DNA from 2 places in the Paeniglutamicibacter sp. genome. Region 2 is predicted to be linked to the other one. Evidence: predicted binding sites of a transcription regulator. Region 2 holds the regulator's gene; the other holds the start of a gene.
The links. Region 2 encodes Rex, which represses fermentation and respiration genes when NADH is low (regulators of the CRP and FNR family bind a similar motif). Its sites were predicted from a motif close to CTTGTGAANNNNTTCACAAG; they were not measured.
Positions count from the first base shown of each region.

Region 1: the regulator Rex is predicted to act here: its motif matches at 5,473-5,492, upstream of ACLQ7E_RS21660 (queuosine precursor transporter).

Region 1 covers NZ_JBKKAP010000184.1:29,796-36,857, reverse strand. Annotated here, with positions in the region: gene ACLQ7E_RS21685 (DHA2 family efflux MFS transporter permease subunit) at 1-354, opposite strand, end outside; gene ACLQ7E_RS21680 (NUDIX hydrolase family protein) at 519-1,058, shown strand; gene ACLQ7E_RS21675 (FUSC family protein) at 1,166-2,236, opposite strand; gene tgt (tRNA guanosine(34) transglycosylase Tgt) at 2,416-3,717, shown strand; gene ACLQ7E_RS21665 (DUF4126 domain-containing protein) at 3,733-4,323, opposite strand; gene ACLQ7E_RS21660 (queuosine precursor transporter) at 4,516-5,241, opposite strand; gene ACLQ7E_RS21655 (TetR/AcrR family transcriptional regulator) at 5,535-6,182, shown strand; gene ACLQ7E_RS21650 (hypothetical protein) at 6,366-7,022, shown strand.
Region 2 covers NZ_JBKKAP010000047.1:15,150-22,211, reverse strand. Annotated here, with positions in the region: gene ACLQ7E_RS05575 (cytochrome c biogenesis CcdA family protein) at 1-724, opposite strand, end outside; gene ACLQ7E_RS05570 (TlpA family protein disulfide reductase) at 724-1,350, opposite strand; gene ACLQ7E_RS05565 (histidine phosphatase family protein) at 1,355-2,017, opposite strand; gene ACLQ7E_RS05560 (hypothetical protein) at 2,289-3,038, shown strand; gene ACLQ7E_RS05555 (redox-sensing transcriptional repressor Rex) at 3,145-3,804, opposite strand; gene ACLQ7E_RS05550 (glutaredoxin family protein) at 3,996-4,250, opposite strand; gene ACLQ7E_RS05545 (HAD family hydrolase) at 4,390-5,115, shown strand; gene ACLQ7E_RS05540 (30S ribosomal protein bS22) at 5,230-5,328, opposite strand; gene ACLQ7E_RS05535 (helix-turn-helix domain-containing protein) at 5,473-5,685, opposite strand; gene ACLQ7E_RS05530 (3-deoxy-7-phosphoheptulonate synthase) at 5,878-6,984, opposite strand.

The DNA.
Region 1 (7,062 bases), on a different contig from region 2:
GATCGCGGTGCCGGAGGCCTGGATGACCCGGGCAGCCAGGAGCAGGCCGAATCCCGGGGCCGCGGCGGCCAGCAGCGTGCCCATGCTGAACAGGCTCATCGCGAGGATGAACACTCCGCGGGTACTGAAGCGCTGGAGCAGGAAGCCGGTGGCAGGGATGACCACGGCCATGGTGAGCATGAAGATCGTCGCAAGCCACTGGATGGCTTCCTCGCTGACCTGGAACTCGTGCATGAGCACCGGCAGCGCCACGTTCATGATGGTTTCGTTAAGGATCACCACGAACGCGGAAACGATCAGCACCGTGATGGTGGCCAGATCCTTGGGATTGAGTTTGGTGCTGGTCTCGGTCACGGGTAGTGGCCTCTTCCATGAAAAGTGTGGATGGGTGATTCCGAACATTTCATTCTAGCGTCGGGGGCCTCTGGTTGATTCCCGAAAATGAAAAACATGCCGCGAATTACACAACACGGTCCGTGACGTGGCCAGCCGACCCGCAGATGGGCCAAGATGGATGCATGAACGTTCGCACTCCGGATCCCAATCCCGGCTGGCTGTCCGACGAAGACCTCTACGAGGCCCGTGCCCGGCTGCCCATGCTCTACATCGAAGCCATCCCGGTGCGCCTGGATCCGCTCGGCTATGTCATGGAGATCGGCCTGCTGCTGACCGCCGATCCCGAGGGGCGGATGCTGCGCACCTTCGTCTCGGGCCGGGTGATGTACCGGGAGACCATCCGTGCGGCGCTGACCCGCCACATCGAAAAGGACCTGGGGCACATGGCCATGCCGCAGCTGCCGCCGTGCCCCGCCCCCTTCACCGTGGCCGAGTACTTCCCGTCCCCCTCGGAGACCGGGTTGACCGATGAGCGGCAGCACGCGGTGGCGTTGGCCTACATCGTGCCGGTGCGAGGCGAATGCTCGCCGCGCCAGGACGCGCTGGAACTGACTTGGCTGACGCCCGAGGAGGCGCTGAGCCCGAACATCCAAGAGGAGTTCGCCGGAGGTCGGGAGAATCTGGTCCGCCAGGCCCTCGCCCACGTCGGCTACGTCCGCTAGCTGCGCCGGGGAACCCCGCCCGTTCGTGCGGGGTTCAGCGGGCGGTCCTGCCCCGCGGCAGGTCCATACCGTTCATGCCGACATTCTTGCACGGCCCGGCGGCGGCCCTATCCGGCCTCGGGCATCAGCCTGCGCCTGAGCCAGGAGCCGTAGAGCGCACCCAGCAGCACCACCAGCATTCCGACCAGGGCCCCGATGATGGTCTCGAGCATCCGGTCGTAGAGCAGCGTGGTGCTCAGCCCCGTCCCGATGGAGACGCCCACCAGGGCCAGCGGCGTGACGAAGATCTGGGCCAGGAAGTAATTCCGGGCGATGAACATCTCGGCCGCGAACTGCAACAACCCGATCATGGCCAGCAACACCCAGATCGGTGGCGCGAAGGCGATGACCGCGGCCATCAACACCAGACCGGTCAGGGTCCCGAGTATACGGTGGACGCCGCGGCGCACGCGGTGCCGGGTGGTGTGCCCCACCAGCGGGACCACCGCAGCCACCATGGCCCAGTAGCTGTGCCCGGTGGACAGCGCGGGGGCCAGCAGGTTTGCGATGGTGCCGGCCAGACCGGCGGCGAGCACATACATCAACGCCTCGATCCAGATGGCCAGGCGCACACGCTGCGAGAGCGGTGCCGGTTTGAGGTAGGGGCCCCACTTCGCGCCCTTGGCAAAGAGCATCCCGGAAAACCCGAGCGCGATCGCCAGCAGCACCGCTGCCAGCGCGGCGGCCATGGATTCGGCCGGCGGCGGCTGGTGCGGCATCGAGGCGATGGCCGCGAAGGCGAAGATGTGGAAGAGCGAACCGCCGGGACGCAATTGCAGGTAGCCGGTGACCACCGAGCAAATCCCCGAGACCACGGTGGTCAGCCCCACGATCATCCAGGCGCTCGCGGCCCGGTCGTCGTGGTTGACGAGGTAGTGCGAGGCCAGGGCCGCGGCAAGGATGACGACCAGAAACAGGCCCCCGGCCTTGGACTGGGCCACGAGCCTGTTCGCGTAGCCCGGCACCCGGCCGTAGACCCCGGTGAAGGCGCCGAAGATCACGAAGACCATCAGGTCCAGGCGGTCGATGGCCAGCAGGCCAAAGAGCGGGACGAAGATCCCCACGGCCGTGCGCAGCGCGATCCAGTGGTCGTTGGTCGACGGACCCAGGGTCAACAGGCTCCCAAACTTCTTGTCCATGTGTTCCGTGGCTCCTTGGGCGTGGTCGGTGTTTCCTCGCGGCTGCGTCGAGGGCGCGCGTCGCAGCACGTCCCCACGCATATACGCTACGCTCCCATCCCCCCTCGCAACCCGATCCTATGAGCCATCCCACGCGCCGGTTTTGCCGGCTTCAGTGGCGCATGCGGCACACTTGATAGGTGCCCAACGATTTTCTTGATGCCGCAGTTACCCATCCGCGCCAGTCCGCCTTTTCCTTTTCGGTCGGCACCCGCCTGAGCAATCCCGACGGTTCGGTGTCCAACGGCCGCACCGGAGTGATCACCACCCCGCACGGGCAAATCAAGACCCCGGCATTCATTGCCGTGGGCACCAAGGCCACTGTCAAGGCCGTCCTGCCCGAATCCGTGGCACAGCTCGGCGCCCAGGCGGTGCTGGCCAACGCCTACCACCTGTACCTCCAGCCGGGCTCCGACATCCTCGATGCCGCCGGCGGGCTGGGCAGGTTCATGAACTGGTCCGGACCCACCTTTACCGACTCCGGTGGATTCCAGGTGATGAGCCTGGGCTCGGGGTTCAAGAAGGTCATCGACATGAAGTCGGTGGACCAGTCCGGTCCGGACGACGCGGTGGCCCCGGGCAAGGAACGCCTGGCCAATGTGGACGACGACGGCGTCTGGTTCAAGAGCCACATCGACGGCACCCGGCACCGTTTCTCCCCGGAGATCTCCATGAAGGTCCAGCACGAGATCGGGGCGGACATCATGTTCGCCTTCGACGAGCTGACCACCCTGCAGAACTCCCGCGGCTACCAGGTCGAGTCGCTCGAGCGCACCCGGCTGTGGGCGCAGCGTTGCGTGGCCGAGCACTTCAACCTCACCGATTCGCGCGTGGGCAAGGACTACCAGGCCCTCTTCGGAGTGATCCAGGGCGCCCAGTACGAGGACCTGCGCCGTCAGGCCTGCCAGGACCTGGGGGCCATGGCCTTCGACGGCTTCGGCATCGGCGGGGCGCTGGAAAAGGAAAACCTGGGCACCATCGTGGGCTGGTGCGCGGAGGAACTTCCCGAGAACAAGCCGCGGCACCTGCTGGGCATCTCCGAACCCGATGACATCTTCACCGCCATCGAAAACGGGGCCGACACCTTCGATTGCGTCTCCCCCACCCGGGTGGCCCGCAACTCGGCGTTCTATACCCCGCACGGCCGCTTCAATCTCTCGGGCCAGCGCTACAAGAGGGACTTCACACCCTTGTCCGAGGAATGCGACTGCTACACCTGCGAGCACTACACCCGCGCCTACATCCACCACATGTTCAAGGCCAAGGAACTGATCAGCCACACGCTGATCTCCATCCACAACGAGCGCTTCGTGGTGAAGATGGTCGACGACGCCCGACTGGCCATCGAGGACGGCACCTTCCACGAGCTCAAGGAACGGGTCATGTCCCGCTACTACGCCGGGGCTCCCGATCCCCAGGGGTTGGTGACCGTCGCGGTCTGATCGTGGTGGCGGGCCCTAGGCCGCCGTTTCGGGGCGCCTTGGCCGCAGCCTGCGCACGCCGATGAACAGCAGCACGGCCAGGCCAATCGCGGCCACGACCACCAGCACCGGAAGGGCAATGGCCAGCAGGCTCAATCCCAGCGAGGCCCCGTCCTCCGCGGTGCTCACCACCGGGGCGGCAACCCCGGCGGTGCCCAGGTTCAGCAGCGGCCTCGAGCCGGACTTGAGCAGGTGGAAGACCAGCGCGATCGCCGCGCCAATGAGCAGCGGCACCCACTGCGCCGAGCCGAAGGTGTTACCCGGGTCGTCCACGGCAATCGTTTCGGCGCCGACTCCGGAGGCAAAGACGAGCCCACCGGAGGCAGGGCGCACCACCGTTTGCAGCGCGTCGTTGACCGAGTCGACGACCGGAATCTTGTCGGCGACGACCTCGATGAGCAGCAGCACCGCCAGGATGCCCAGGGCCCAGCCGTTGGAGAGCCAGCCCCAGCCATCGGGCAACGCCACCCACGAGGTGAAGCGGTTGAGCAACCCCAGCACCAGCAGGGGGATGTACGCGTTCAGGCCCGCGGCCGAGCTCAGCCCGGCGGCCGTGAGTAGTTCCATGTGCCCAGACTAGGCGCAGCCGTGGCGGGAACACGGCAACGTGCCGGTTCCGTTTTGGTCAGCGGCCAACACCGGGGAAGATCGACGTCGATCCGAACAGCGCATTGGCGATGAAGACGGGCAATGAAAAGGCGGTGTTCCTTCGCCGCGCGGGCGAAGGGCCACCGCCCCCGTATTCGTGTTGCTGTTTGTCTATGCGGCGGTTCCCGGCACCGGGGCCTGCAGCTCGTAGCTGGGCTCGCGGCGTTTGAACCAGCGGATGACCAGCGTGGTCACCGGCACGAAGAGGAACTCCACCGCCGTCTTGTAGACGAACCCGACCACCACGTAGTTGATGAACGTGGGCATGTCGGTGATGCCGATGACGGTGGCGGCGATCGAGCAGAAGATCAGGGTGTCGGCGAATTCGCCCACCCCGGTCGAGCTCATCAGGCGGCCCACCAGGCCGCGTTCGCCGAAGCGTTCCTTCATCTTCACCAGCACCCAGGAGTTCAGGGTCTGCCCGACCACGAAGCCGAGCAGCGAGGCCAGGACGATGAGCCAGACAGGGCCCAGCGTGCGTTCGAGGGCTTCCTGCCCGTCATACCATTCGGCCGCGGGCAGGTGGATCATGATCCAGAAGCACAGGGTCGAGAAGGCCGCCAACGCAAAGGTCGTGACGATGGCCCGGCGGGCGACCTTGAATCCGTAGACCTCGGAAATGACGTCACCGAGGATGTAGGCCAGCGGGAAGAGGAAGAATCCGCCGTCGGTGACGATGGGGCCAAAGGTGACGCCCTTGGCCGCACCGACGTTGGAAAGGATGACCACGACGGCCATCAGGGCAAGCACGGTTGAAAAGTAGGGGCTTCCCGCAGACGCAAAAATGGCGCGCGAAGCCTTCGGACGTTGTGTTGTTGAGGCGGCGTTTTCGCCCATGGTGATTCCCAATCGAAGAAGTGGTTCGCCAAGTCGATCCCGGGGCAACGATTTCCGTCGCGATCGACGTACTTGAGGGAAATCGGGGCCGTGGGGACCACTCGCTGTATTAGCACTTGAGGTTCAAGTATCCCACGCCTTTCTGGCCCCCGTTTTGGCACTTTCTCCCTTGCTGTGGCCCGATCGGGCGATCACGTCCGGCATTTCACCGCCCAGGGCCCGGGAATCATAGTTTTGAACGTGTTCAAAACTGGCTATAATGGACGCTAGCGCAGAGAGTGGAAAGGAGCGCCATGAGGAAGCCGACTGCCAAGAGCATGCAGACCCGCCAGCTGCTGCTGGACACCGCCATGGGGCTCTTCGCCACAAAGGGGTTCGCCGGGACCACAATGCGCTCCATTGCCATGGAATCCGGGCTTTCCCTGGGCAACGCCTACTACTACTTCGAGTCCAAGGACGCCATCGTCCACGAACTTTTCCGGGACCTGCTCGAGAAGCACCGGAGCGCCACGTGGCCGCTGTTGGTGCCGGGGAACAACCTGGAGACGAACCTGCGCCTTGCGCTGGACAAGGCCCTGGAAATCATGACGCCGTTCCGCGAGTTCGGACCTACGTTTATCCGCACGGCCTTTGCCGGTTCCAATGCCGAGCTCGGCAATCTCCAGCGCGCCCTCGAACTCGGATTATGGCGGCAGGTGGTGGCAGCCAGCAGGCCCCTGCCGCCGTTGGCCATCCGCACGGATCTGCCCCAGCTGCTGTGGTTGATCCAACGCGGCATCTTCCTCTTTTGGGCCTATGACGCCTCACCCGGGGCCGCGCGCAGCCACAGGCTCATCAAGAACGTGGCCCCGGTGATCGCCCGCCTGGTCGTGCTCTCGCGCATGCCCGTGGTCCGCAGCATTCTCGATGACGTGATTTCACTGGTGCGCACCGCGTCCTGACCCTCTCCGGACCTCGATTTGGTGCCCTGCCGAACCGGCAATCCCGGATTCGGCCGCTGCAGGCGTAGAGTCGATCGTGAACCTTGCGAGGGGCGCGAAGGCGCAACGGTCGCCACAGATCAGCGCTCATTTTGTGTCCTGAGTCGTTTGCCCGTTGCCCGTCCTTGGAACAGGAGCCACCAGATGCCATTCGAGTCCACAAGCCTTCCACCCTGGGTCCAGTCCTTCGCCCTGATTCGTGACCGTACGTTGGTCCGTGACGAATCGGGCCGGCTGCACAGCCTTGCCGATGACGGAAGCAACTACGAAATCACCTGCAACTGGCCCGCTGCCGACTCACTCCCCGCACTGTTGGCGGATCCCGGCCTTTCCGCGCACCAGGGACAGACCAGATTGACGTTCCTGGGCGCACCCAACGAGGCGGTCGGCCGTGAACTTGCCTCACAGGGCTGGAGCCTGAGCGATCGGCGGGTGCTTCTGGTCGCGCTCGCCAACGACGTGGAGCAGGTGGTTGCGCTGCCGGAAACGGCAACACTTTTCGAGGCCCCCATGAACGACTATGACGTGGTTGAAATCGCCGACTTCGACTCCCCGGCGGGCCGGGGCCGGATCCGCTTTGCCGAGGGCTTCGCGTTGCTGGGCGATCCGAGCATCACAGCCACCTGGAACGTCGAGCAGTTTCGCGCCGCGATCCTGGCAAACCTGGCTGCCGCGGCGGCGCGCCAAGGGCTGCCGTTGCTTTTCATGGTCACCAGCGCGGACACCGCCGCCGGAACACGCGCCGAACGCGCCGCAGGCTGGTCCAATGCGACACAGCTGACCACTTTCACCACTGCCTAGGCTCCGACCCTTTCGCCTCGCGCCTGCCGGTCGGTCCCGG
Region 2 (7,062 bases):
CGGTGGCCATCAGGATTCCCAGAAGAATCAACATGCCGCCTCCGAAGCGCATGATCGCCAGCTGGTGCCGACGGAAGAACTTCATGGCCCCCATGCCGCGGCGGATCGCCATGGCAATGAAAAGGAACGGCAGCCCCAGGCCCATGCAGTAGAAGAACGTCAGCAGGGCTCCCTTGGCGATGTTGGCGTCCGGGCCGCTGCTCATGATCAGCACCGCACCAAGCGTTGGGCCGATGCAGGGAGCCCAACCCAACCCAAAGGTCAGGCCCAGCACCGGCGCGCCCCAGAGACCTGCCGGGGGCTTGCGATGGATCTTGGCCTCGCGTTGCATGAAGGAGAAGCCTCCCATGAACACCACGCCCATGAAGATCACCACGAGACCAAGTAGCTGGGTAACCCATGAGCCCCTGTAGATCATCCAACCGGCGATCTGTGAAAAGACCACCCCGGCCAAGACGAAGACCAACGTGAAACCCAGGATGAACAGGCCGATGCCTGCAACCATCCGGCCGCGCTTTTGATCGGCGAGGTCGGCACCGGACAGGCCCGTGACGTATCCCAAATAGCCCGGTACCAAGGGCAACACGCATGGAGAAAGGAAGGAGACGAGGCCCGCCAGGATGGCAACGGGAACCGCGAGAATCAGCGAACCATCTTGGACAATCTCGGCAAACTGATTACCTTGGGCCGGTAGCGTCAAGGCGCCGGCAAGCACGGAGTCGATCACAACGACTCGGTGAGTGCCGTATTGATCAGGGCCTTGAGCGTGGGCTTGTCGGCAACGCCGAGAATGCGAGCCGAGACCCGCCCCTGTTTGTCGAGCACCAAGGTGGTGGGTACGGCCTTGAGCGGAACATACTTTGTCATGGCGAGTTGAATCGTGCCCTGGGTGTCCTGCACTGATGGGTACTTGATTCCGAAGGTGCGCTCGAAGGCCTCTGCCGCTTCCTTCTCGTCACGCACGTTGATGCCGATGAATTCGGCCTTGCCCTTGAACTCGTTGTTGAGTTCGACCATGTGCGGGGCTTCGATGCGGCAAGGGGCACATGCCGCGTACCAAAAGTTCAGGACCGTGGCCTGCCCTGCCCAGGTGGCCGAATCAATCGTGGTTCCGTCATAGGCCACCGCGTTGATCTCGACCGGGGCCGTGCGCGAGGCAGGACCGTATTCCTCCACCGAGCCGTCGCCGGCAATGTAATTCTTGTTGTTGCCTTCTCGAGCCTGCCTGGCCAGAGGGTCTTCATCCCCCACACACGCAGCAAGGGGCAACACGGCGGCGCCAAGTACTGCGGCACGCAAGAATGAACGTCGTCCCAAGCGCTGCGCTTGGGACGAGATGGGATCGATCATGATCTCAAGCTCCAGGGATGTTCGCAGCGTTGACCAAGAGGTCCACGCTAGGTTCTGCATAACGGACTGCGACCAGACTTTCACCTTCAAAGTCCAGGCTAGTCACGGAGGTGAGAGTGCACTCGCGTTTCCGCGGGTCGTGCCACAGGGCCCTGCCCTCGGCGGAGCGGCGCGTCACCCAGATGGGCAGCTGATGGCTGACCAAAATGGCTTGTGCCCCTCGGCCGCCAAGTTCCACCGCGCGATCGCGGTGTTCAACAATGGCGGTCATCATTCGTTCCACCTGGTCCCGGTAGGGTTCCCCCCAGGATGGACGAAATGGATTGACGACATAGGACCAGTATTTTGGTTCCTTCAGTCGGTTCTTGATCTGGGAAAGTCCCTCGAAACGGTTTGCGGCCTCGATGATTCGATCATCGGTCACGATTTCCAGGCCCAACGCCGCTGAGGTGGGCTTTGCCGTTTCCTGCGCCCGAACGAGCGGGGATGACACCAGGTGGGTGATATTTGCACCCGCGTCTCGCTGCGCGGTGAAGTACTCCGCGGCCCGCTCGGCCATTTGGTTGCCAAGATCGGAAAGATGGAATTCCGGTAGCCGACCGTAGAGGACCCTGTCCGGGTTATACACTTCGCCGTGACGTAGCAGGTGAACGGTGGCAGTCGACATGGGTTAAGTGTCTCAAATCTTTGTTCCGTTACCTAAACCGGACACTTGATTTTGCCCACGCGCCCGGGCTTTGGACGGTCCCCGAAAGCATTGCAACGATGCCCCGCACCGCATCCCCCGCCTCGCGTGCATCCAGCAAGACTGGGCGCACGGAACAGCTTTGGCCAATGTTCCGGACGAAACGAAAAACCATCCTTTGGGAGGGGTGAAAAGCAATCTCGAACCGATATCGTGAGGGTAAGCCGTAGTTTTCCAACCCAAGGAGCAGGTTATGTCTACCCCTGAGAATGATCCCCTGAACCCGGAGAAGCCGTCCGAGGACCCCGCACCACCGCAATACGGACAGCGTGCAACGCAGGATCCGAATGCCGCCGGGCAACCCCCGTATGGCCAGCAGCCGCAGTCCGGGGCACAACCGCCGAATCCGTATGGCCAGAACCCCAACCCATATGGCCAGCCTGCACCCGCGAACAATCCGTACGGCCAGCAGCCACCGCAGGCGCCATATGGCCAGCAGCCGTACGCCGGCGGATTCCCGGTCCCGCCGCAGGGCAACTTTGCACCGCCCCAGATGCCCACCCACCGCCCCAAGGAACTGGACACCTCCTTCTGGGCCATCCTTGCTGCTGGGGTTGTCTCCCTGTTGAGCACCGTGTTTGGTTTGAGCGCCGCCGCGATCACGCAACAAATGGAGGCGTTCCCCGAGTTGGAGGAGCAACTTCGGATTGCCGGGGCGAGCATGGCCGACGCAATCCCCATGATCCAGACCGCGGCGATCGTGTTCGCGGTGATCGGCTTGTTGCTTTACGTCCTGATTGCGTTCATGGTCCGCAAGGGAAGCGGCGTGGCACGCATCTTCGCCACGATCTTCGCTGTCCTCTCGCTGTTCGGCATTGGCAGCGGAGTGCTGATGGCACTCTCGGTCGTCCTGGGAGTGGTTGGCGTTGTCTTCGCCTGGTTGCGCCCCTCCAGCCAGTTCATTGCTGCGCGTCGTGCAGCACGGGCGGCCGGATACCGCTAAACACCGCATCTTAAGAAGTGGTTCGTGGGATCCAGCCATGCCGGCTGGATCCCACGGACCACTTTGCGATTAAGCCAGATGGTGGGTCCGAGTACGGACCGGGCGCCTAGGAATCGAGGTTTTGTGCGTGGTAGGCCAGGATTTGCAGCTCGGTGGCCAGATCGACCTTGCGCAGGTTGACTCCTGCAGGGACCTGCAGCACCACAGGGGCAAAACTCAGGATGCTTCGCACGCCCCTTTCCACGAGTTTGTTGCACAATTCCTGGGCCGCTGCCCCCGGAACGGATAAGACGGCCATATTTGCAGCGGTGGCTTCAAGGATCTCGTCAAGGTCGGAAATGGCTTGGACCTGCAAGTCCCCCACCGTAGTGCCAATAACCTCTGGCGAGGAATCGAGCAGTGCCACGATTTCGAATCCGCGGCTTCTGAATCCGCCGTACCCGGACAGCGCGCGACCCAAGTTTCCGGCACCGATAATCGCTACGCGCCAGTGCCGCAAGAGCCCCATGGCCTTGGAAATTTGTTCGGCCAGTTCGGTCACCACGTACCCGACACCGCGGGTCCCATAGGATCCGAGCAGGGACAGGTCCTTGCGAAGGATCGCCGGATTGACCCCGGCTTCCGTGGCCAGGACACCTGATGAAGTCTGCGCCTCGCCGCGGGCCTGCATGGCGTTTAGCGCCCGCAGGTACTGGGTCAACCGTGCCAGGGTCGCTTCGGGAAGAATCCTGCCAAGTGAACCGGTCGGTGTCTGCCCCACCGTCATGCCGGGTTCCAGGTCGCGCTCAATCTGAAGGTCGGCCGCAGGGACTTTGGCTTCGCTGCTTGCGGGGTGGGGCTCGGTGGGCATTCTGCTCTGACTCAATTCCGTGGATACCTTCATGTCTTATCAACCGGTCCTGGCAACACCGCCTCGCCGCCTTGCCGTTTCGCGGGCCCCCGACGGAATCGTTGACCTTAGCTGGTCAACAATGTCTCAAGGCGCTGGGCGTCGATCACCCAAAAATCCCGTATCCGGCCGTCGACCAACAGCACCGGAACTTCTTCCGAGTGGCGTGCCAGGAGTTCAGCGTCCTGGTCGATGTCAACTTTTTGCCAGGTGTAATCGAGCCGACTGGTGACCTCATCGAGTGTTTTGATCGCAGCTTGGCACAGATGGCATCCGGAACGAACCAACAAGGTAATTTCCCGCGGGGTCTGCACACTACTCATGCCCCAACGCTACAGCTCCGGCCAAAAAAGATTGCAATACACTTGGCGGATGCCCTCAAACCATTCCCCCGTGTCACTTCCTGGGCAAGAGCCGGTGCACTCGAGCACGACCGCGGCCTTCTTCGATGTGGACAACACCATGATGCGCGGTGCTTCACTATTTGCCGTAGCCCGAAAAATGTACCAACGACGGGCTTTTACGCTGCGTGAGGTTGTATGGTTCGCCGTTCACCAGTTGCGCTTCGTGGCCCGCGGAGAGAACCTCGGCGACATCCACGCCATCCGCGACCGTGCGCTCCTACTGGCCGCAGGGTTCTCCGTGGCGGACATGGTTGCGCTCGGGGATGAAATTTATGACGAATTCATTGAGTCTAAAATCTGGCCAGGCACCCGTGCAATTGCCGAACAGCATCTGCACGCCGGGAGGCAGGTGTGGCTTGTCACTGCCACCCCGATTGAGGTCGCCTCCGTCATGGCGCGCCGGCTCGGGCTCAGTGGCGCACTGGGGACGAGCGTTGAACACGTCGAGGGCATCTACACCGGCCGACTGGTCGGCGAGATCCTGCACGGGGCAGCGAAGGCCGAGGCGGTACGGAACCTGGCCCTGGCGCAAGGGTTGGATCTTGCCGAATGCTGGGGGTACAGCGATTCGCACAACGACATCCCATTGCTTGAAGCGGTCGGACACCCCGTGGCGATCAATCCCGACGGGAGATTGCGCCGCCACGCCAAGGAGCGGAACTGGCCCGTCTACGATTTCCGGACCGGCCGCAAGGCCGCGACCTTTGGGTTGAAGGCCGCCGGCATCTCGGGAGCCCTTTGGGGCCTGTGGCGCAGTTTCGGCGCACTGCGCCGCCGCCCCTGACATTCCGGGCACTACGCCACGGAGCCTGCCGCAGCATGCAAAAAGGTGCGTTTCCCTTATAGGGGAAACGCACCTTTTCACATGCTCAATTCCGGGCAAGCCCGGAACCGGCATTTACTTCTTATTACGACGCTGGTGGCGGGTCTTACGAAGCAATTTACGGTGCTTCTTCTTGGCCATACGCTTGCGGCGCTTCTTAATAACAGAGCCCATAGTGGTTCCTCACAAACTGATTCGATTGCCGACTACTATTTCTTCGGCACCAAAGCACCAGAATAGCCAACTGGACGTTAAACGTTCCTTAACAGATTACCTGCTTCTAGAGCAGATTCTGACCACTCGCGAAATCCGGCGGCGTTAGCCGGTGTTGAAGTCCCGCCCGAACCCGGCTGCCCGCAGGTACTCCTGCACGGCGTTTTCGGGTACACGGTAGGAGCGACCAAACCGCACGGCCGGCAATTCGCCAGAATGGACGAGGCGATAAACCGTCATCTTTGACACACGCATCACCTCGGCAACCTCGGCCACCGTCATGAAACGCGCGTTGGCAAAGTTTTGCGATTCGACCATTCCCTGTTTCTCCTGACAATTTCACATAGCAATCATGCTTTGGCGCGGACTGAGGAATGTACCTTGTCCGCGCCAACACCCCAAGATACCCTATGTCCTTGTGACTCACTTTAGTGGCTCGTGGGGCCAATGTGAACGATTCGCGGCAACGCGGGGCCACCATTTATTGCAGTCACCCCACGTTTATGGCGTTTAGCGCCCCGTCCGCACCGCCTCGGCCAAGGTCGCAAGCAGGTCAGCGCTGGTGTCCCAGCCCATGCAAGCGTCCGTGACGGACTGTCCGTAGGTCAACCCGGCCAGGACGTCGGAGCCCTGTGCCACCGCATCCGGATCGTGTTTCTGCGCACCTGCCACCAGGAAGCTCTCGGCCATGATCCCGGCAATCGCTTGGTCCCCGTCGGCAATGCGGGCGGCGAGCTCGGTGATGACTTCCCGCTGGCGCAGATGGGACTTGCCCGAGTTTGCATGGGAGGCATCGACGATCACCCGCGGGTTCATGCCCGCGTTGGCCATGGCGGCCGAAGCGGCGGCCACAGGCTCTGCGGCGAAGTTCGGACCGTCGGCACCGCCACGCAGGATCAAGTGGGAGTCCTCGTTTCCCGCGGTCCGGACCACGGCGGTACGCCCGTCGTCGCTGATCCCCAGGAAGGACTGCGGGGCGCCGGCGGCCTGGCAGGCGTCGATGGCGACCTGCACCGAGCCGTCCGTGCCGTTCTTGAACCCCACGGGCATGGACAGCCCGGAGACCAGCTGCCGGTGCGTCTGGCTTTCGGTGGTGCGCGCCCCGATGGCGCCCCAGCTGATCACGTCCGACAAGTACTGTGCGCTGAGCGGTTCGAGGAATTCGGTGGCCAGCGGCAGGCCCAGGTTGCTGGCCGCCAACATGAATTCTCGTGCTGCACGCAGCCCCGCGGCCATGTCATGGCTGCCGTCAAGGCGGGGGTCGTTGACCAAGCCCTTCCAGCCCACGGTGGTGCGTGGCTTTTCGAAGTAGCTGCGCATGACCACTAGCAGTTCACCCTCATGCTGCTTCGCGGCAGCGGCCAGCCTGGTGGCGTACTCCAGCCCTGCTACAGGGTCGTGGATGGAGCAGGGGCCGATGATGACCAGCAGGCGCTCATCGAGCCCGGAAAGCACGGCACGGACCTCCTGGCGAGCCCGCATGATCCGGTAGCCCTGGGCATCGCCCACGGGAAGTTCATCGACCAATTCCGTGGGGGTGGGCAGTTCGGTGATCCCGAGGACGCGTTCATTGGTATTGGCGCGGTGCTGTGTCTCGGCGGCGGTTGCGGTGCTCATGGTCTGGGGCCTTTCGGTTTCGGCCCCGCGCCGTGGAGTGGGGGGCCTCATGGTTTCGATGCGGCCCCGGCGATCACG